4 regions of the Paenibacillus sp. FSL R7-0302 genome follow, and region 1 is predicted to be linked to each of the others. Evidence: riboswitches for the same ligand, from Rfam matches in the RefSeq annotation. Region 1 holds a riboswitch; each other region holds the start of a gene.
The links. A riboswitch is a leader RNA that binds a small molecule or an ion and turns the genes downstream of it on or off. The one in region 1 is predicted to bind thiamine pyrophosphate.

Region 1 (5,231 bases):
ACATGCCGAGCAGAGCCCCGATATTTACCGAACGGAAGCCCGCCTGACAGCCCCGCTCGGGAGCATCCAGCCGGTTGCGGTAGACACGTTTGGGTCCTTTGATATGCAGCGCACGATAAGTCTCCTGATGGTAGACCTCCTGATAGAGCGTCAGACCGTCCACACCGGCTTCTCTGAGCTCAGCATATTCGGCTGTCGAGAGCGGATTCACTTCAATGCTGACGGAGGAAAAATAGCGGCGCAGCACGTTCACGCAGTCCCTCACATAACCGGCCGGACTGTCATTCCGGGATTCTCCGGTCAGGATCAGAATGTGGCGCAGGCCCGTGGCAGCGATGATCTCTGCTTCCCTGGCGACCTGCTCCAGCGTCAGCTTTTTGCGCGGAAAATCATAGATCGAACTGAAGCTGCAATACGTGCAGTGATTCACGCAAAAATCAGCCAGATACATCGGTGTAAACAGCTGCATCACATGGCCGAAATGCGTACGCGTTAACCGGTGCGCCTTCTGCGCCATCTCCTCCAGATAAGGCTCCGCTGCCGGTGACAGCAGTGCCATCAGCCCCTCTTCATCGACCCGCTCTGCACGAAGCGCACGCTTCACATCCTCTGCCGTATAGCGGCTCCATAGCGTTCCGTAAGGAAGCTGCTCCAGCCGGGTCATCGTCTCATAAAAGCTCATAACCGTTCTCTCCTCCCTATTCCATCTGTCAGGCCAAGAACCCGGTCAACGGTGAAGAGGCTGCCGCCGTCTCCTCTACGGGCCCTAGTCCAGCGAGATAAGCCTTGCGCCCTGCAGCTACCGCGTCACGGAAGGCTTCTGCCATCAGCAGCGGATCTGAGGCGGTGGCAATCGCTGTATTAAGCAGCACCGCTGCGGCACCCATCTCCATCGCCTCAGCCGCCTCGGACGGTCTGCCGATTCCGGCATCCACGATCACCGGCAGCTCCGTCTCGGAGATCAGAATGCGGATCAGTTCCTTGGTCTGCAGTCCGCGGTTGGACCCGATCGGCGCTCCCAGCGGCATCACGGCCGCAGCCCCCGCTGCCTTCAACCGCAGGGCGGCGGACAGGTCAGGACTCATATACGGCAGCACCACGAAGCCCTCAGCTGCAAGAATCTCGGTCGCCCGGATGGTCTCGGTGTTATCCGGCAGCAGATATTTCTGGTCGTTGATGACCTCAATCTTCACCCAGTTCCCCAGCCCCGCCGATCTCGCCAGCCGGGCAATCCGTACTGCTTCCTCTGCGGTGCGCGCACCAGAGGTATTAGGCAGCAAGGTCATATGGGAAGGAATATGGCTGACAATATTGTCACTGCTCTCCGGGTCCACCCGGCGCAGAGCAACGGTAATGACCTGTGAGCCTGATCGCGTAATCACCTCGGGAATGAGGGTGTTGCGGCTGTATTTTCCGGTGCCAATGAACAGTCTGCTGGTTAGAGTCACTCCGCCAATCATCAATGAGTCTTGCATGTTAACGCCTCCCGGAATAAGTCTTCTTGTTTAGCCTCCGCCTACAAAATGAACCAGCTCCACCCGGTCCCCCTCGCTGAGCAGTGTCTCTCCATAAACCTCTCTGCCGGCAAGCTCACCGTTCAGCTCGACAATCACCAGCTTACCGGCCCATTCGGGCCGGGACAGCAGATCCTCCAGCGTCCGGCAGCTCTCTTCAATTCTTTGCCTCTTCCCGTTAACGGTCACATTCATGCCTGTTCACCTCCTGCTGTGCCCTGTGCTTGAGCCATATCCAGCGCTTCAGCCAGCTCTGCTGCCCTGTGGACCGCTTCCCTGTACGCCCGGGCCGCTGCCACAGGGTCCGGGGCTCCGCAGATCCCCGACATGACGGCAATGCCAGCCGCCCCTTGGGCTAACACCGCCCCGGCATTCCCCGGGGTAATCCCTCCAAGCGCAATCAGCGGGATGCAGCTCCAGCGGACGGCCTCTGCCAGCTGCGCAAGTCCGCGTGCCTGCTGTCCCGGCTTACAGGCCGTCGGGAACACATGCCCGTAGAGGCAGAAGTCTGCTCCCTGCCTTCCAGCCTCTGCCGCCTCTTCCCGCGAGTGTACCGATCTGCCGATCCGCAGGTCCGGTGCAAGGCCGCGCACTGCGGCTGGAGGAAGACTGTGCCAGGCTAAATGTACACCGCCTGCCCCGGCGGCCAGGGCAACATCGATCCGGTCATTAATGACCAGCTTCGAAGGCGGAACCCCGGCCTGAAGCATCTGCTGCGCCGCCGCCAACAGTTGGCGGGCGGGCATGGCTTTTTCGCGGAGATGGATATAATCCACTATAGAATGTACAGCCACGGCCCATTCGGTCAGCGCTTCAGGCGGCAGCCGCCCGTCCGAGACCGCATGAATCTCATACAACACTCTTTCGCCTCCCGTCTGCTCCAAGCCCGCTTTGCACCACCCCGCAACACAAAAAAGACCGCTCCCCGTAAAGGAAGCAGTCTGGAATAAAAGCAGGAATACCGGGATTAGCCGTATACCCCCGCTGCATTATTCGTTCTCCACTTCCCTACGCTGGTATAAACCAGATCAGGTTCAAAGGGTCCGGACAACTACGCCCGTCTCAGCCTTGCGGCACCCCTAGTGATCGTTCTATGCGGTTGTTTCGTCTTGCTTGTTGTATATTAGCATATTATTTCTGTTAGGGCTATACCTATCTCGTCTCACAAAAGCCAGCCTCCCGGCTGGCTTCTCCACATTTGCTGAGCAAATTGTGTAATACGTATGGTTACACTGCTTCTTATCCGTTCACAACCTCGCCGCCGTTCACATGCATCACCTGCCCGCTCACATAGGAGGAATCGTCCGAAGCCAGGTACACATACGCCGGTGCCAGCTCTTCAGGCTGTCCCGGGCGCTTCATCGGCTGGGTGCCGCCGAACTCACTGACCTTCTTAGCGTCAAAGGTTGACGGGATCAGCGGGGTCCAGATCGGTCCGGGAGCTACCGCATTCACGCGGATGCCCTTATCCGCCAGATTCATCGACAGTGACCGGGTGAAGCTGAGAATGGCTCCCTTGGTGGACGAATAGTCCAGCAGCTGCGGGCTGCCGCGATACGCCGTGATGGAGGTGGTGTTAATGATGGTAGCGCCTTTTTTGAGATGAGGCATGGCAGCCTTGGTCAGATAGAACATGGAGAAAATATTCGTCCGGAACGTACGCTCCAGTTGCTCCGCCGTAATGTCCTCAATATGATCCTGCGGATGCTGCTCCGCCGCATTGTTGATTAGAATGTCAAGCTTGCCGAGTCCTTCAACGGTTTGACGAATCAAGCTCTGACAAAAGCATTCGTCCCCGATATCCCCGGCGATCAGAATACACGTTCTGCCCTCCTGTTCCACCTGGCGCTTGGTCTCTTCCGCATCCTCATGCTCGTTCAAGTAGGAGATCACCACATCCGCGCCCTCCTTGGCAAAATGAACGGCAACTGCACGCCCGATCCCGCTGTCGCCTCCGGTAATGAGCGCAGCCTTGCCCAGCAGCTTGCCTGCTGCCTTGTACGCCGGTGTCTCAAACTCCGGAAGCGGGTTCATCTCACTTTCAATTCCGGGGCGCTGATCCTGCACCTGCGGTGGTAAAGTTTTGACAGGTTGCTTGCTAGTGTCTGGCATAATCCATTCTCCTTTCGCTGTCCACAGTATTGTTGATCAATCATGTTAGCATGGCTTAAGGTCTGGTGTTTATGCATCAGGCAGTGTGCCTGCTTGGCTCTACGTTATGTTACTTACCACACTTGGCAGCCGCCCAAACAAGTAATCTTCATTCAACGGTTCCTATAGCGGAACGATAGTCAGTAAGTAAGGAACGTTTCCAAAAAGATTATTATCTATATCCGCTAAGGGGAATGACCTATACTTTGTGGGGAACAACGGCAAGATCATATCGAAATCATACTAGCAGGAGGGTATCGCACAATGAATGCAAGAATCACCTTATCTCCGGTCACCCCGGACGATATCGATTTCATCACAGATCTGGAAATGAGCGTTTCACTCTGGCCCTTCGAGGATATGATTCCAACCGACAAGGAGGCCGTCCGGAAGACTGTGGCGGAACGAATCCAGAGCGACTGGCATAGACAATTCCTGATCAGGCTAGCCACTCCCGAAGCAACCCCTGTAGGGGAACTGAGTATACATTGGTATGTAAAAGAGCGCGAAAGCTGGGAGCTGGGCTACAGCCTTTTCCCAGAATACCGGGGGCAAGGCTACTGCACCGAAGCTGCGCAGCTGGCCTTGAAGCTTGCTTTTGAAGAATGGAAGGCCCACAGAGTTGTGGCTATGTGCAATGAATACAATACCTCATCCATCAAAGTGCTGGATAGGTTAGGCATGGTCCGCGAAGGCGTATTCCGGGAAGAAATACACTGGAACAACCAGTGGGTGAACCAATACTTTTATGCGATGCTGGACCGGGAGTACCGGGCGATTACCGGGATACGATAAACGCACGGCCTACGCGGCGCGCCCGGTCCAATTGTGGACATTCTGTTTTTAGGCACGCTCTATTCATCTTCCTTCACAATTGCATCCTGAACCTTACCCGCACCCATAACCTTCGTTGACGTATTCAGAATCGCCTGCGTCACCGTTGTCCCTTCATCTAGCTCTATCTTAACCCCTGTTGCAGAGGCAGCGGTCTTAAGCGTGCGTATGGAGCCTTTTTGCAGGTGGAGGACGGGTCCTTTGGCTTCAATGTTCACATCTCCGAAATTGCCGTTAAGCGTCACTACGATCCCGGCTGCAAGGCCGGATGGCAGATCAATATCTGTGAACCCTTCTCCGGTACCCTCCCCCTCTTCCAGATTTACACCGGACTGTACCGACAATGCCTTCACCCAGGTTGTACCTTCGGTGACCAGGCGGGCAGTTCCACTATTCTTCTGCACAATCACTTGGTTCATGGTTGTGTTCTTTAGCTGCACTGAGGGATCTCCGCTGCCCTGTATGATGACCTTGCCTAGTACTTCAACACTGTCCAAGTTCACCTCTCCGTTGCCGATTCCTTCCTCCAGGACCAGGTCTCCAAAAATCTTCAGATTCTGCAGCAGCACATCATAGCCGGATACAGTGACATTGTTATAGTATTTGATGGCTCCTGGTTCAAAGCTTCCAAGCCCCTCAGAATGGCTGATAGTTACACTCTGCAAGCCGCCGCTTGTGACATTGTAGTAATCCAGCAGTGCAATCGCTTCGGCCCGGGTCATCGCCTGTTCT
Region 2 (5,231 bases), on a different contig from region 1:
GTTCTTCTTGAACTTATCTGCATGCAGCTCCAGCCGGAAGTTGACCAGACGCTCGATCTCGCGGTTCTCCAGCTTGAACGTATGCACGGGATGACCGGGCTGCTCCTCGGGCTTAGAAGAACGGTGAATCTGTTCAATCGAGCCTTTGAAAATCGCCGTATGCACAGAGCAGAGGCGCTGTACTTCCTCTACCGGAATGCCTTCCTCGGTCATCAGGGAGTGCTCCATGGCGGAGATTTCCTCCACCGTAACATCGCCTACCGCCTCTTCAAATCGCGCCTTAACCTCCTCCACGCTTTTGCCCGCATGCAGCTCCTTGATGATCTCTCTCAGCATAGCCTGGCGGCGTGTCTGTTCCGGCACATCGACCTCGCGGTTATTAATCAGTTCGCTCATCGCAATCTCTCCTTCTATTCTATAATCTCGAAACCATGCTGCCAAAAGGCCCGCCGAACGGTTTCCAGCTCTATTTTCTTTAACTTCATTCCTTTAGACAGGGTCATGAACCGTCCTGCGGTCTGCAGCATTCCAGGCTTCGCAATATCACGGAATCCCAGCTCTACCATGATCTCCACCACTTCCGGGTGCCTGGTTACCAGCTCAAAGACCGATTCATCCAGCTTCAACGCTTTGCTCATCCTTTTGCACACCTCACTAATGAGAACTCTTCTCAAGCAACAGCTTAGCATAGGTCACAGAGGTGAATTGTGATTGTAATCACTAACTATAAAAAGACTATCCCCGCAAGCCTTTCAGCTTGGGAGATAGCCTAAGAATGTTGCGATTCCGCTATATTAGCAGCTAAATTACAGTGATTTGCTCCATCTATGAGAATTACGGATATCATGCGAAATCCGCATGCTGCAGAATTTAGGACCGCACATCGAACAGAAATGCGCCTGCTTCGCCCCCTCTGCCGGAAGGGTCTCGTCATGATACGCGAGCGCCCGTTCCGGGTCGAGGGAGAGATGGAACTGGTCGCGCCAGCGGAACTCGAACCGCGCCTTGGACAGCGCATCATCCCGGTCCTGCGCCCCCGGATGTCCCTTGGCGAGGTCTGCGGCATGTGCAGCGATTTTATAGGTAATGACGCCTTCGCGCACATCATTCTTGTCAGGCAGGCCTAAATGCTCCTTAGGTGTAACGTAACACAGCATCGCCGTCCCGAGCCCCCCGATTATCGCTGCCCCGATGGCCGAAGTGATGTGATCATAACCGGGTGCAATATCCGTAGTCAGCGGGCCGAGGGTATAGAAAGGGGCTTCGTGGCAGATCTCAAGCTGCTTGTCCATATTCTCCTTAATCTTGTGCAGCGGCACATGGCCCGGACCTTCGACCATGACCTGAACATCGTGCTTCCAGGCTAGTAGCGTCAGTTCTCCCAGTGTCTCCAGCTCGGCGAACTGAGCTTCATCATTGGCATCGGCGATAGAGCCGGGACGCAGGCCATCCCCCAGCGAGAAGGCCACATCATACGTCTTCATAATCTCACATATATCCTCGAAGTGTGTGTACAGGAAGTTCTCCTGCTGATGAGCCAGGCACCAGGCGGCCATAATCGATCCGCCCCGGGATACGATGCCGGTCATTCTCCGGGCAGTCAGCGGAATATAGCGCCGCAGTACCCCGGCATGAATGGTGAAGTAATCCACTCCCTGCTCCGCCTGCTCAATCAGCGTGTCACGGTAGAGCTCCCAGGTTAAATCCTCGGCTATGCCGTTCACCTTCTCCAGCGCCTGGTATAAGGGCACTGTCCCGACCGGCACAGGAGAATTGCGGATTATCCACTCCCGGGTGGTATGGATCTTAGAGCCGGTGGAGAGATCCATGATGGTATCTGCCCCCCAGCGGGTTGCCCACCGCATCTTCTCCACCTCTTCTTCAATAGAAGAAGTGACCGCAGAATTTCCGATATTCGCATTGATCTTCACGAGGAAGTTACGGCCGATAATCATCGGCTCACTCTCCGGGTGATTGATATTGGCCGGAATGATGGCGCGGCCTGCGGCCACCTCATCCCTTACGAACTCCGGCCGGATATTCTCACGGATCGCAATATACTCCATTTCCGGTGTTATGATCCCTTGCCTTGCATAATACAGCTGGGTCACATTGCCGCCTGCATAGGCCCGCCGGGGATTCCTGCACAGTCCTGGATGAGCTTCTGCGGCAGCCCCTTCTCTGCGGATTCCGTTATCCTCCGGCCGGACGGCTCTTCCGGTGTATTCCTCCGAATCGCCGCGTTCCTCAATCCAGCATGAACGGTGCGGCGGCAGTCCCCTCCGAATGTCCGTCTCCTCCGCGGCATCCGTGTACATACCGCTTGTGTCATAGACCCGCAGCGGAGCATTGTCCTCTTCCCCGGCAACGCCTTCGGTTCTGCTGAGGCTGATCTCCCGCATCGGAACCCGGATATCCGGGCGTGAGCCCTCCACATACACTTTACGGCTCGCGGGGAATCCGGAAAGATTCACCTCTTCGTTCTTGAGCATTCCTGTCATTTCAATCTCCTCCTCTTCGCTCTGTACACTCATCAGATAAGAGGTCACGCAGCAGATTGAGCTGAAGAATCTATAGATTCCTGCAAGTCAAAAAGCCGCTCCACCTGGAGCGGCTTTATTAAAGGAACAGCCAAATAAGACTGTATTCAAAAAAGGTCCGACTCCACTTTCCTACGCTGGTATGATCCAGATCAGGTTCAAGGGTCCGGAAATTCAATTTTCCCGTCTCAGCCTATTCAGGCTCCCCTAGTGGGTATCTTATCTAATTAAATGCATTCTACCAGTTTGGGTAATTGTTGTAAACCCGTTATTTGTCCAGCGATTCGCTCCAGTCGTGCACCATCGTGCCTTCCAGGAACTTCTCAGCATCCATGGCGGCCATACAGCCGGTCCCTGCTGCCGATATCGCTTGACGGTAACGCGTATCCTGCACATCGCCGCAGGCGAATACGCCTGGGATGTTGGTCTCGGTGGTACCCGGGTTCACCACGATATAGCCATTAGCATCCGTGTTGATTTGCCCGCCCAAGAAGGCTGTGTTCGGTGTGTGTCCAATCGCTACGAACACGCCGTCTGCTTCTACCAGCTCTGTCAGACCTGTCTCATTATTAAGCACCGTAAGGCCCTTCACTCCGGTCTCTCCTACCGTTACTTCAACCGGTGTGCGGTTCAAGGCCCAGGTTACCTTACTGTTGTCACGCGCCCGGTCCTGCATGATCTTCGAGGCCCGCAGCTCGGGACGGCGGTGAACCAGCGTTACGCTGGACGCAAAGCGGGTCAGGAAGCTGGCTTCCTCCATGGCGGAGTCTCCGCCGCCGACGACGACAATCTTTTTATTACGGAAAAAGAAGCCGTCACAGGTCGCACAGGTGCTGACCCCGCGTCCCACATTCTCCTGCTCGCCCGGGATGCCCAGATATCTTGCAGAGGCCCCGGTTGAAATAATAACTGATTCTGCTTCCAGTACACCCATCCCGTCCACTGTTACCTTGAACGGGCGCTGTGAGAAGTCCACCGACTCCACCCAGCCGTTCTTGAATTCAGCGCCGAAGCGTTCCGCCTGCTTGCGCATATTGTCCATCAGGTCCGGACCCAGAATCCCTTCAGGGAAGCCTGGAAAGTTCTCCACTTCTGTCGTCGTTGTCAGTTGTCCACCCGGCTGCAAGCCTTCAATGACCAGCGGGCTCAGGTTCGCACGCGCCAGATAAATCGCGGCAGTCAGCCCGGCCGGGCCTGTTCCGATTACAATCGTTTTGTACATTACATTGGCCTCCTTACAAGTAGGTGTTCTTACAACAGCAATTGCTTCAAATACGGGTAGTGGACGGCGATAAGCCGCCGGTTCCGGGCAGCATCCCCTTGGGTCCGGGAGCAGCCGCAGGCTCCTGCTCTTCGCCGGGCGAGCCGCCGGCTTCATTCAGGTTCTCCCCGATCAGCCGCTGAAGGCTGAACAATGCCGCCTCCTGCAGGCGGTCCTCCTTCAGCGGCTCCTGCTCCAGAACTCCGCGCAGTACCTCGGACATCTCCTCGTCCTCAATCCAGCGGAGAGCCTCGGTCACCTGAAGCTTCGTAGCGGAATCGCCGTAGCGCAGCGCCCAGAAGAACGAGGCGCGCAGCAGCGGATTATTCCGCACTTCTTCAGTGAATCTGCCCGTATTGCCCTTCCACTGCTTCAGCTGCTCCTGGAAGGGCAGCTGATAGTTATAGCTGACTGCAGGCATAGGCTGTCCTTCTGCCCGGGCCTGCTGGAGCTGGGACAGGAAGAACGCCGGGACAGCGGAAGCAGGGTCCAGCTTGGCTGCCTGTCTCCAGCAGCGCAGTGCCTCATCATGTCTTCCGCTATTGCTTGCCGCCGCCGCACAGTAATGATACAGCCCGGCGTCTCCGGCGACCTCCTCGTCCTTCAGCAGACGGCGGAAATGGCTGTAAGCGGCAGCGTGCCGGCCCAGGATACCCATGGTTGTAGCCATTTTGAATACATGCTCCTGATGGAACGGCACTGTTGCTTCAAGCATACCCAGCAGCGTCGCAAGCTGTTCCTTATCTCCTGCATACTGCAGGAAGATGGCCATATTGCACAGAGCGTGCAGATTGCCGGGGTCTTGCTTCAGCACCTCATTCAGACATTCCTTCGCCTTGGCGAACCGGCCCATATAGAAATGAGCCAGTGCCAGATTATTATGCGCAGCCAAAAAATCCGGGGTGCCCGCAGTGATCTCCTCCAGCAGTTCTACAGCCTGAGGGAACTTACCCTCCTCCAGCAGACTCCGCGCCCGGTCATGCTCTACGACTCCCTCACGGCTGCGGATACGCACCAGCGGAGCAGGCCGGTTCAGCTCATATTGCAGCAGCTCCATCAGTTCTTCGGATTCGGTCATGAACTCGCCGTTAGCATCCTCTTCCAAGTAAGTGACCAGCGAACGCTCCGCCTCTTCAAAGCTTTCCATATTGGCGAAGTTATTAGCCATGTAGAAATGGCATTCCGTCATAGCGGGGTCGATCTTCTCCAGAACATGGATAAGAATCTCGTTAGATGCGGTATAATTGCCCATCTCAGATAATATACCCGCCATATTGCAATGATTCACCGGATTATCCGGCTCATATTCAACAGCTTTGCGAAAATTTCTTAATGCCTTATCATATTGAAAGCGGTCCAGCGACCGAACGGCTCTTTCAAAGAAAAAATTGGCATCCAGAGTGACCGGAATGACATTACTGTGCTCCGCG
Region 3 (5,231 bases), on a different contig from region 1:
GAACGGCTCATCGAGCAGCATCAGCTCCTGCGGCGCGAGCATGGCCCGCAGGAAGGCGGCCCGCTGCTGCATGCCGCCGGAGAGCATGTGCGGGTAGGCCCGCTCGAAGCCGCCGAGGCCGATCTTCGCCAGCCAGTGGCGCGCAGCCTCGCGGGCCTCCCGCTGCGGGGCGCCTTGCAGCTCGCCGCCAAGCAGGACGTTATCCAGTGTGCTGCGCCACGGGAACAGCGCGGGCTGCTGCGGCATATAGCTGATCTTGCCGCGCTGCCCGGTCACCGGGATGCCGTTCATGCTCACCGTTCCGGTATCCGGCAGCGTAAGGCCGCCGATGATATGGAACAGCGTGCTTTTCCCGCAGCCGGACGGGCCGACAATGGAGACGAATTCCTGCGGCTCCACGGTCAGGGACACCTGATCCAGCACCTGCGTCTCCCGGCGGCGGTGCTGGAACGACTTGCTGATGCCGCTGACTTCGAGCGCAGGCGGCACACTCCGTGTACCCAGGCGTCCATCTACGTCCGCCTTCTCCAGTTCAATCCTCGTAAGCTCAGACACTTCGCCCAGCCTCCTTCAGTTCATTATGGTTACTTCTGTTTTGGATGATTCTTCCGTACACGTTAAGCTTCCTTGCGCGGCTTCCAGCGCACCAGCCATCTCTCCAGCAGGGCAATGAGCGCGAATAATACGAGACTCAGCAGCACGATAATGGCGATGGCCACGAACATCCGGTCCGCCCGGTAAGAGGCCTTCTGCAGCAGCATATAGTAGCCGATCCCTTTGTCGGCGCCGATCCATTCGGCCACCACTGCGCCCATCACCGCATAGGTGGCGGAGATTTTGAGCCCGGAGAACAGGGAGGGCAAGGAGCCGGGAAGCTCCAGCCGGGTGAAGATCTGCCACTTGCCCGCACCGGCCATCTTCATATAATTCATCATCACCCGGTCGCTTTGGGCCAGTCCGCCCATGGCTGCAACAGCTACGGGGAAGAAGCAGACGAGGGTGATCAGGATGATTTTGGGCAGCAGGCCGAACCCGAACCAGATAATCAGCAGCGGGGCCAGCGCAATGGAGGGCACATTCTGGCTGAGGATCAGCAGCGGATAGATCGCTCGCTTGACCCAGGGCAGCAGATGCAGCAGCAAGGCGGTGAGCAGGCCGATGCCTGTGCCGACCGGGAAGCCGATCAGGGTCAGCCGCAGCGTGGCGGCGGTGTGCTCCCAGATCCCGGAGGCGTTGTTCTTCGATTCACGCGCGATATCCGACGGGCTGGGCAACTGGTAAGCCGGGATGTCGAACAGCATGACCGATAGCTGCCATATCCCGACAAAAAAGAGGACCGCCACAAAGGGCGGCCACACTAGCTTCCAGGTGCTTCTCACGGCCGGTATTTCTCCGTCAGCTTATCCATGCTGATGCCGCCCGGATTATGGGCGATCTTGATCTGTGAGATGACACTAGGACTGCCGGAAGCGATCAGCGCCTCATGCATGTCACGCACAATATCCAGCAGCTCGGACAGCTCGCCTTCCATTGTAGTCTCCAGCGGATTCACCTGATGCTTCACGCCTGACTTTTGAATGACCTCTATAGCCTTGTCCACGTAAGGGATGGAATCCTCGTTGTTCGGTGTCTTGGGAATTACCTGAATGCTGAGCAGTGTGTTAGCCATGATCAATCATTCCTTTCAAGTTAGGTATAAGATTCCCGCCATGCGGGCTCATTATGATTCCGGCAAAAATTCATTCGTAAACGTACTCTCCGCATCCAGCGGCTTATCCAGCAGCTTCAGGCCGTACATCCAGTCGGCGTAGTTCTTCCAGATCTCAAGCTTCTGCTCACCCCAGCGCGGGGCGTCGTCCTTGTATTTCGGGCTAAGCCATTTCTGGCTGGCCAGCACCAGCTTGGGGTCCAGATCAGGGACAGCATCAGACAAGACCGTCGCGGCTTCTTCCGGGTGGTCGATGGCGTACTGATAGCCTTTTGACGTAGCCTTCAGGAATGCCTTCACCACTTCAGGATGCTCGGCGATCTCCTTCTCACTGGTGGTCAGGACTGGTGTGTAGTAGTCCAACTGCGGAGCGTAATCCTTCAGATACAGCATATCCAGCGGCTCCCCGCGCAGCTCCGCTTCCACGCCGGTCCAGGCATAGAAGATCCAGGCGAAGTCAATATCCCGCTTCACGGCTGTAAAAAAGTCCGCTTCGCCGATATTCACCAGCTTCACCTTGGAGACATCCCCGCCTTCGGGGTCCATGATGGCTTTCATGGCAGCCTGCTCCGCAGGGGAGCCCCAGCCTCCGTATGTTTTGCCTTCAAAATCCTTCGGCGTCTTAATATTGCGGTCCTTCGGAGCCGCGAAGCCCGAGGTATTATGCTGAATGATTGCAGCAATCGATACCAGCGGCACATCCTGCAGACGGGCCAGGGTCAGCGCCTCCTGGGCGCTGATGCCGAACTGGGCTTCACCAGAAGTGACCATTGTGTCGGAACCGGCAGCACCAGGCTGTACAATCTGCACATCAAGACCTTCCTCCGCGTAATAGCCCAGCTCCTTGGCAGCATACAGGCCGGTATGATTCGTGTTCGGCGTCCAGTCCAGGGCAATCTTGACCGGGGTCAGCGCCTTAGGTGCATCCGTGGGTGCGGCTGCGGTTGCATCAGGTGCAGCCGTGCTGTTACCGGCAGCAGGTGCGCTGGCCCCCGCATTGCCGCTGTGGTTCCCGCCGCCACATCCCGCTACGGTGAGCAGCAGCATGGAGCTGAGCAGTAGTGTGACTGTTTTTTTGACTCCCATTTCTCTTTCTCTCTCCTTCCAGCAACCCCTGGTCTTCAGAGCTTACAGAAACCTTATTCCTGTACATCCTTAGAATCAAAAAAGCGTCCCGATGATCGGGACGCCAGTGACTTGCGTGAGGGGACTTCAGCTTCAGTACCGCTCAAGGCACTGTGCTGAATGAAGATTCCTACGCTGGCATTATCCAGATCAGGTGTAAGGGTCAGTATCTTGTGGGATACAATCTCAGCCGGCCAATTCCAGCACCCCTGGTTCTATAAAGTTCACGGGTATTGCTATGTTCTTACGGTGTATTATAGACGGCAGTCCTGCCGTTGTCCACCCTCTGTGTCTTAATCCCTCGTATAATGCCGCTTCTTGCGGCGGCTGCGGATGCCGTTCCAGATCTCTCTCAGCGTTAAGCCGACACTGACGGTGATCCCCGAGAAGGTCAGGAACAGAGCCAGATACTCGAACGCGGAGTACTCCAGCATTTTGCTCCAGTCGATCTGGCCCTTCAGATCCTCGATGACCTGATTCATCCCGTATATCCCGCTGATGACCGTAAATACGGTGAGCACCATCAGGAGCGTATCCCGCCGTTTGGCCTGGAATTTGTCCTGGTACTGGAACAGGTCATTCAGGGTCATTTTCACCTCATCGAACAAGGCATCATTGCCATACACCTTACGCAGCTGAAAAAAAATCTCCCGCCCCTGCGACTGCGAGATCAGCTCCAGAAAATAGAATTTGGCCGAGAATTTGTTGATCAGGAAGATCAGATTCTCGATCTCGTCGTTGTCGTGGTTGATGCGCAGCCGGGAGTGGAGGTTGGCGAGCTTCAGCAGCACGATTTTATGAAAAATACTCAGCAGCATTCCGTAATAATACTCGCCGTACATCTGGCTGATCAGCTGGGCGGCAATCTCCGGCTTCGCCCGGCTCACGCAGCAGAAGGTCTGCTCATTGGTCATATAGTAGGTGTCCGGCCCCCAGCGGCTATAGCAATGCTCCCGGGTATACTGCTTGATATAGTCTGGATCACTTGCGCTCATATAGGGGGTGCCGTCGATGCTCAGACCGTCCACTTGGGAGGCCCGGTAGAGCAGCTCGACACTGATCTCTTCCTCATCCTCCGGGAGATTAACGCCGTAGAAGGCCTGCACCAGCATCCGTTCATCGACGAAGAAGGGCAGGGTCTCGAAATAATTGCCATTCGTCTCTGCAGGATCGAGATACGGCTCCAGCCCGGCTGCCAGATGCCTGAACACGAAGTCCTCCACCCGGGCAAAAGACTTCTTATGACAATGGATGAAGGTATGCTCATCCTGAAAGCTTACATCCTCCAGGTTGCGGAACCGGTCGGCGAATTCGAGCACCATGCTGAAGGGGAGATTCTCCTCCTCAATAGCCACTCTTACCGTCAGGAAGCCCAGCTCGAACGGGCAGAGGAACACATCGGTCGACAGCACGCGGAAGGGAATCGTCTGGAAGGGCATTTGAAGCCCGCACAGCAGATCATTGGCCCGGGAAAAGCGGCGGAAGGAATCCCTGTCCTTCTCACGCGGAAACAAGACATGAGCGGCAAACGGAAGATAGCTGCGCTCCATTTTCTCATGGGATACACAGTGATTCTCTCCGTAATAGGCATGCTCCAGTTCTTTGTTCTCAAGAAAAAAACGCGTAAATCCATCCTCCTGAAGACTCTCAATCAGCTCTTGATCGACTTCCGCCTTAATCGAAAAGGGGAAAATGAATTGCAGCAAGGCGGTATGCAGAGTGGGCTCGGAATGCAGTTCAGCCATGTGTGGGTTCCATCCTTATTCACAGAATATGGACCTTGTTGTATACAATTACCCGATTCTCCAGGCGGTTACGCTCAGCACGAATAACAGCGCGGCAAAAGCGGCCAAAAGTCCCGAAGTCTGGGCGATCTGCAGATGATCCATGGACCAGCCGGTCAGTAGCGGCAGTACTGCGCCGCCAATTCCGCCGGAGGCGATCATAATGCTGGGCGTCGATTCTTCCGCGCCGGGCAGCAGCTTACTGGAGAAGACCAGCGCGATCGAGAAGATGCCGGACATGAACAGGCCAAGCAGCAGGATGATCGCAAAAGCGGCAAGCCGGTGACCGGCGAACGGGAAAATAACGAGCAGCAGCAAAGCGGCAAAGCAGCTGACGAGCACATAGATGCGGTAGGAAATTTTCTCGGCGATGACACCGGCGAACAGTCTGCCCGCCGACATGGCGAGCCAGAAGAAGGTCACCGTGAGTGCAGCCGTGGCCTCGCTCATGCCCAGCTTCGCGATGAAGATCGCCGGCATGAAATTCACCAGGCTCATCTCAGTGCCTACATAAAGAAAGAAGAACAGAATGAACAAGCCAAGCACCACCCATTGCTTGCCCTTGTAGGGCAAGGACAATCTTCTGGTGGTTCCCGTTGCCGCAGCGCGGTCAG
Region 4 (5,231 bases), 970 kb from region 1:
CTGCTGCATCGAGTTTGTCAGCGAGGTTACCCGGTTCACCAGATGGCTTGGCGCCTTGTTGAGCAGATGCGTGTTCATCGGCATCATCATCAGTCCCATTCCGGCCCCGCACATGATCAGCGGAAGGATCAGATCGCGGCTCTGCGTGGTAAGATCCACATGGGAATACTGGAATAGCGCGCCGGAGACCAGACTGAGACCGCAGACCACGAGCCAGCGCACACCGATCCGGTCGAACAGTATCCCGGCAATCGGCATCATCAGCCCGGAAGCGATCGCTTGCGGCAGCAGCGTCAGACCGGTATCAAATGCGCCGAAGCCGCGGGCCTGCTGCAGAAATTGCGGGAGCAGGAATAACGCGCCGTATAAGCCGAACTGGGCAATCCACTGCACGATGATTCCTGTCGTGAAATCTACGGATTTCAGAATCCGCAGCTCCAGCAGTGGTGTCTTGGAGCGCAGCTCGGCGATGACAAAAGCGATTAGTGCCACAGCGCCCAGCAGCAGCCCGATCAGCGTCTTCTCAGAGGTCCAGCTCTGCGCGCCCTGGCTGACCCCGTAGGTTAGCGAAGCAAAGGCCAGCGGTCCAAGAACCATACCTAGCTTATCCATGCCGGGCACGCTGTTCTTCGCCGCACTCGGCAGCTTGCGCAGTCCGATCAGCACAGCGATGATGCCAATCGGAATATTAATAAGGAAGATCCAGCGCCAGGAATGGTATTCAACCAGCCAGCCCGACAATACCGGACCAATAGCCGGAGCGAACAGGACGGGAATGCCCATAATGCCCATGACTACGCCGACCTTACTTTTGGGAGCCAGTCTGTATACATAGGCCATTCCGACAGGGAGCACACAGCCGCCGCCCAGTCCCTGAATAACCCGGAAAACAATCAGCCACTCGGCGCTGCTTGGTGTAGCGCACAGAATCGAGCCTATCGTGAACACAACTACCGCCGTCAGGAAGACCGTCTTGGCCCCGAACCGGTCAGACAGCCAGCCGGACAGCGGAATAACGGAAGCCTGGGCCAGCATATATCCGGTAACTACCCACTGCAGCGTATGCAGATCCGTCTTGAAATCCACCACCAGCCTGGACAAGGCTACGTTCATCGCCGTACTGTCCAGTACAACCATAAATACTCCTGCAATGATGGCCAGCAGCGGAACCAGAATGCCGGACAGCCGGAAATCGGCTTCCTGCTTCAAGGTCTGATCCATGTCTCTTCTCCTCCTGAGCTGTCCGCGTTCTAGATTGACCTGCGGGCAGATTGTTCTATATAATGAGTGAACGGACAACTGTCCGTAAGCGCAATTCATAGTCTACGGACAATTGTCCGTTGTGTCAATTCTTTTCTGAAAGGGGTTCTCATGAAAAAGCCAGACACCGATGCTGCGCAGCTCCCGCGCTCAGCTCCGCAAGCCATAGAATCCGCCCCGCCCGAGTCCGCCGATCCTTATGTACAGCGGATTCTTGAAGCTGCCCGCCAGTTGTTCACCGAGAGCGGTCTTGAGGCGGTCAGCATGTACAGCATTGCCAAGCGGGCAGGCATAGGACAAGGCTCCCTGTACCGCCGCTTCATGGACAAGGGTGAGATCTGTTCTGCACTGCTGAAGGGCAGCGCAGATCAATTCCTGTCCGGGCTGGAGCAGCAGGTGGCTGCCAGTGCCGGTGAAGCTCCGGCTCTCGCTCAGCTGCAGAGCAGCATTGAGCAGATTGCCGATTTCATTGAGCAGTATGCCGAGCTGCTGAATATGATCAAAGCCGAGTTCACCGGCAAGAAGCAGCTGACCCAGTTTGAGCATCCTTTTTTTCAGCGGCTGGGGGTGATGATGACAGAGCTGCTGCAGCGCGCTGCGGCGGGCGGTGAGCTGATTGACATTGATCCGGCCTTTGCGGCCACAGCCTTAATCTCTGTCCTCAGCCCCGATCTGTACCTGTATGAGCAGAAGCGGCACCATTCCTCCAAGCTGGACATCTCCCGGGGCATCGTCACCTTGTTCGTGACCGGTCTGGCGAAGCGCTGACCCGCCTGATCTTTACAAGACAGGAATTTGTGGTATATTAAGTAGCAATTACGAATTCAATAGCAACATTATTCACTAGGGGAGTCGGCCGACTGAGACGGAGCTTAAGCTCCGGACCCTTTGAACCTGATCTGGATCATACCAGCGGAGGGAAGTGGAGCAGAATGTATCAGTGGTTCCCGTCACAGGGCCGCAGCTGACTGTACCTTCCGCCCCATTCATTCCTCCGGGAATGAATGGGGCTTTTTTGTGCTCACCGCAGTATCTATATCAATCCGGGGAGGCTTCGTACATAGTCTTATGATCAACATTAGCAATCTATCCTATGCTTTCGGGACGGGCTCGTCCCGTACCCCAGTCTTCTCAGGGCTATCCATGAATGTGCAGCGCGGCGAATTCATTTCTGTCGTAGGCGGAAGCGGATGCGGCAAAAGCACCTTGTTCAAAATCATCGCCGGCCTGCTGGAGCCGGACAAAGGCAGGATTACGCTGAACGGAGCCGAGTCCGCTGCAGCAGCGAAGAGGCTGGGCAGTGTGGCCTACATGCCGCAGCAGGATCTCCTCCTGCCTTGGCGCACCGTGCTGGACAATTGTCTGCTGCCTTGGGAACTCAAGCGCAGCCGTCCCAAAGCGGCCGCCGTGGCCGAGATCCGTACCCTGCTGCAACGCTTCGGCCTTGAGGGAACCGAAGGGGCTTATCCCCAGGAGCTGTCCGGCGGGATGCGCCAGCGCGTGGCGGTCCTCCGCACCGTGGCGGCGGGGAATGATCTGCTGCTGCTCGATGAGCCGTTCGGGGCGCTCGATGCCATTACCAAGCGCTCACTGCAGCGCTGGCTGTTGGAGTTATGGGCAGAGCTGGACAAGACGGTGCTGTTCATCACCCATGATCTGGAGGAGGCGCTTCTGCTCAGTGACAGAATCTATCTAATGACGGGCAGTGGCGGCAGCGGGATGCAGGAATTCCCAGCCGGTCTCCCCCGCCCGCGTCATCACAGTCTGAATTATGAGCCGCAGTTCGCCGCCCTGCGCCAGGAATTGGAGCTGAAGCTATATGAGAACCGCCGCTCCTAGAAGATTGCTCCAGCATTACGGTCCGGCTGCCCTGCTCGCCCTGCTGACGCTTGCAGTCTGGGAGACTGTAGCCCGGCTGGGCCTGGTTCCTCCCTTCATCCTTCCGGCTCCGTCTGCGGTGTGGATGGCATTGATGGAAGACCGCCATCTATTGTTCGGGGTACATCTGCCCGCCACACTGCTTGAAGTGCTCACAGGCTTCGCACTATCCGTGGTCTGCGGCAGCCTGCTGGGAATCGCCATGCACCTGTTCCGTCCGCTGGCCAAGGCGCTGTACCCGCTGCTGATTATCAGCCAGACGGTTCCGCTGATCGCCCTCTCTCCCCTGTTCATCATGTGGTTCGGCTACACCCTGTGGAGCAAGGTCGCCGTTGTCTTCCTGACCGCTTTCTTCCCGGTGGTCATCGGCACCTATGACGGGTTGTCCAAGAACACGGACGCCTACCGGGAGCTGCTGCTGACATATGGCGCGAACCGCTGGCAGATTCTCGGGAAGGTGGGCGTTCCGCTGGCTTTACCCTCTTTTTTCTCCGGGCTGAAGCTGTCGGCTGTGTACTGTGTGATCGGTGCAACTATTGGGGAATGGCTTGGGGGCAGCCAGGGGCTGGGCTATTTCAGCCGCAGAATGGCCGGGAATCTGCAGAGCGCCAAGATGTTCGCCGCCGTTGTCTTATTATCCCTGCTCGGTATCCTGCTGTTTCTGGCAGTCGCCGCGCTGGAGAAGATTATTCTGAAGAAAAGAGGACGTTATTCATGACTACTATCCGCTATACCCGTTATCTGCACCATGCGATTTCAAGGCCAGCCATGCTGCTGTCTGCTCTGCTGCTCTGTATGCTGCCTGTCCTGGCAGGCTGCGCCAATACGGACAGTCCGGCGGCCTCTGGCCCCCCGGCTGCTGCACCCTCTACCTCTGAGGCCGGGGCTAAAGGCGGGGCCCATAAGCTGACGATTATGCTCGACTGGTATCCCAATGCTGTTCACTCTTTTTTGTATGCGGCAGAGGCTGAAGGCTATTTCGCTGAGGAAGGTCTGGAGGTTGAGATTGAGATGCCGGCCGATACCAATGATGCGCTGAAGCTTGTTGCTGCGGGGAAGGTGGATCTGGCACTCAGTTATCAGCCCCAGGTGCTGATGGCACGGGGTGAGCAGATTCCAGTCAAGTCGATTGCCGCGCTGGTGCGTCATCCGCTGAATCATCTCATGGTAGCCGCAGACAGCGGCATTACCCGCCCCGGAGAGCTGTCCGGCAAGCAAGCCGGATATTCCTCCGTCCCGTTGTATGAAGCCATGCTGAACACGATGGTCAAAAGCGACGGCGGGGACCCTTCCTCCCTCAAGCTGGTGGATGTCGGCTATGAGCTGATCCCTGCTCTCTCCACCGGACGGGTGGATGGCATTATGGGCGGGTTCATCAACCATGAGCAGCTGATTCTGGAGCAGGAAGGCCATCCGGTCCGCTCCTTCAATCCCGTGGATTACGGGGTCCCGGATTATTATGAGCTGGTGCTGGTCGCCAGTGAGCAGGGACTGCAGGATTCACAGGGCTTTTATCAGAAATTCGTGGATGCCATCAGAAAAGGCCAGCAGTATACTGCCGGTCACCCGGATGAAGCGCTGAAGCTGCTGCTTGCCCATCAGGAGGATACCGCACCGCTGGATGAAGCCATTGAACAGCGCAGTCTGGAGATCCTGCTGCCGCTGATGGATGCCGGTTCCCAGCCCTTCGGCTATCAGGACAGCGCTTCATGGGAGAAGGTGAACCAGTGGCTGAGCGAGAACGGTCTGCTGGCTGCAGAAGTGGATGTTAAGAATGCTTTTATTAATTTTTAAATTATGCCTACAGGAGGAATTCATATGTCTTATCTGTCCAAAGTACGCCAAGCGAACCCGCTGGTGCATAATATCACGAATATCGTAGTCGCTAACTTCACAGCGAACGGGCTGCTGGCTCTAGGAGCCTCGCCGTTCATGGCCGATGCCATCGAAGAAGTAGCAGATGTCGCCGCCATGTCCGGGGCAGTGGTGCTGAACATTGGCACGTTGAATGAATCCGCCATCGCTTCCATGATCGAGGCAGGGAAGGCTGCGAACCGCCACCAGGTGCCGCTCGTGCTTGATCCCGTTGGAGC

Region 2: it holds a riboswitch for thiamine pyrophosphate, as region 1 does, so the genes downstream of both, thiC (phosphomethylpyrimidine synthase ThiC) here and MKY96_RS18510 (thiamine phosphate synthase) in region 1, are expected to answer to the same signal.
Region 3: it holds a riboswitch for thiamine pyrophosphate, as region 1 does, so the genes downstream of both, MKY96_RS26745 (ABC transporter substrate-binding protein) here and MKY96_RS18510 (thiamine phosphate synthase) in region 1, are expected to answer to the same signal.
Region 4: it holds a riboswitch for thiamine pyrophosphate, as region 1 does, so the genes downstream of both, MKY96_RS14380 (ABC transporter ATP-binding protein) here and MKY96_RS18510 (thiamine phosphate synthase) in region 1, are expected to answer to the same signal.

What each region holds. Positions count from the first base shown of each region.
Region 1 covers NZ_JBBOWB010000001.1:4,257,707-4,262,937, forward strand. Annotated here, with positions in the region: gene thiH (2-iminoacetate synthase ThiH) at 1-682, opposite strand, end outside; gene MKY96_RS18500 (thiazole synthase) at 711-1,475, opposite strand; gene thiS (sulfur carrier protein ThiS) at 1,506-1,709, opposite strand; gene MKY96_RS18510 (thiamine phosphate synthase) at 1,706-2,374, opposite strand; TPP riboswitch at 2,503-2,605, opposite strand; gene MKY96_RS18515 (SDR family oxidoreductase) at 2,754-3,626, opposite strand; gene MKY96_RS18520 (GNAT family N-acetyltransferase) at 3,930-4,460, shown strand; gene MKY96_RS18525 (S-layer homology domain-containing protein) at 4,520-5,231, opposite strand, start outside.
Region 2 covers NZ_JBBOWB010000002.1:554,097-559,327, forward strand. Annotated here, with positions in the region: gene MKY96_RS28025 (DUF438 domain-containing protein) at 1-396, opposite strand, end outside; gene MKY96_RS28030 (DUF1858 domain-containing protein) at 411-638, opposite strand; gene thiC (phosphomethylpyrimidine synthase ThiC) at 807-2,501, opposite strand; TPP riboswitch at 2,653-2,759, opposite strand; gene trxB (thioredoxin-disulfide reductase) at 2,809-3,762, opposite strand; gene MKY96_RS28045 (tetratricopeptide repeat protein) at 3,809-5,231, opposite strand, start outside.
Region 3 covers NZ_JBBOWB010000002.1:240,034-245,264, reverse strand. Annotated here, with positions in the region: gene MKY96_RS26760 (ABC transporter ATP-binding protein) at 1-537, opposite strand, end outside; gene MKY96_RS26755 (ABC transporter permease) at 618-1,379, opposite strand; gene MKY96_RS26750 (thiamine-binding protein) at 1,376-1,669, opposite strand; gene MKY96_RS26745 (ABC transporter substrate-binding protein) at 1,721-2,794, opposite strand; TPP riboswitch at 2,944-3,054, opposite strand; gene MKY96_RS26740 (hypothetical protein) at 3,127-4,578, opposite strand; gene MKY96_RS26735 (MFS transporter) at 4,627-5,231, opposite strand, start outside.
Region 4 covers NZ_JBBOWB010000001.1:3,284,666-3,289,896, forward strand. Annotated here, with positions in the region: gene MKY96_RS14370 (DHA2 family efflux MFS transporter permease subunit) at 1-1,221, opposite strand, end outside; gene MKY96_RS14375 (TetR/AcrR family transcriptional regulator) at 1,372-2,028, shown strand; TPP riboswitch at 2,096-2,198, shown strand; gene MKY96_RS14380 (ABC transporter ATP-binding protein) at 2,329-3,099, shown strand; gene MKY96_RS14385 (ABC transporter permease) at 3,080-3,856, shown strand; gene MKY96_RS14390 (ABC transporter substrate-binding protein) at 3,853-4,932, shown strand; gene thiM (hydroxyethylthiazole kinase) at 4,936-5,231, shown strand, end outside.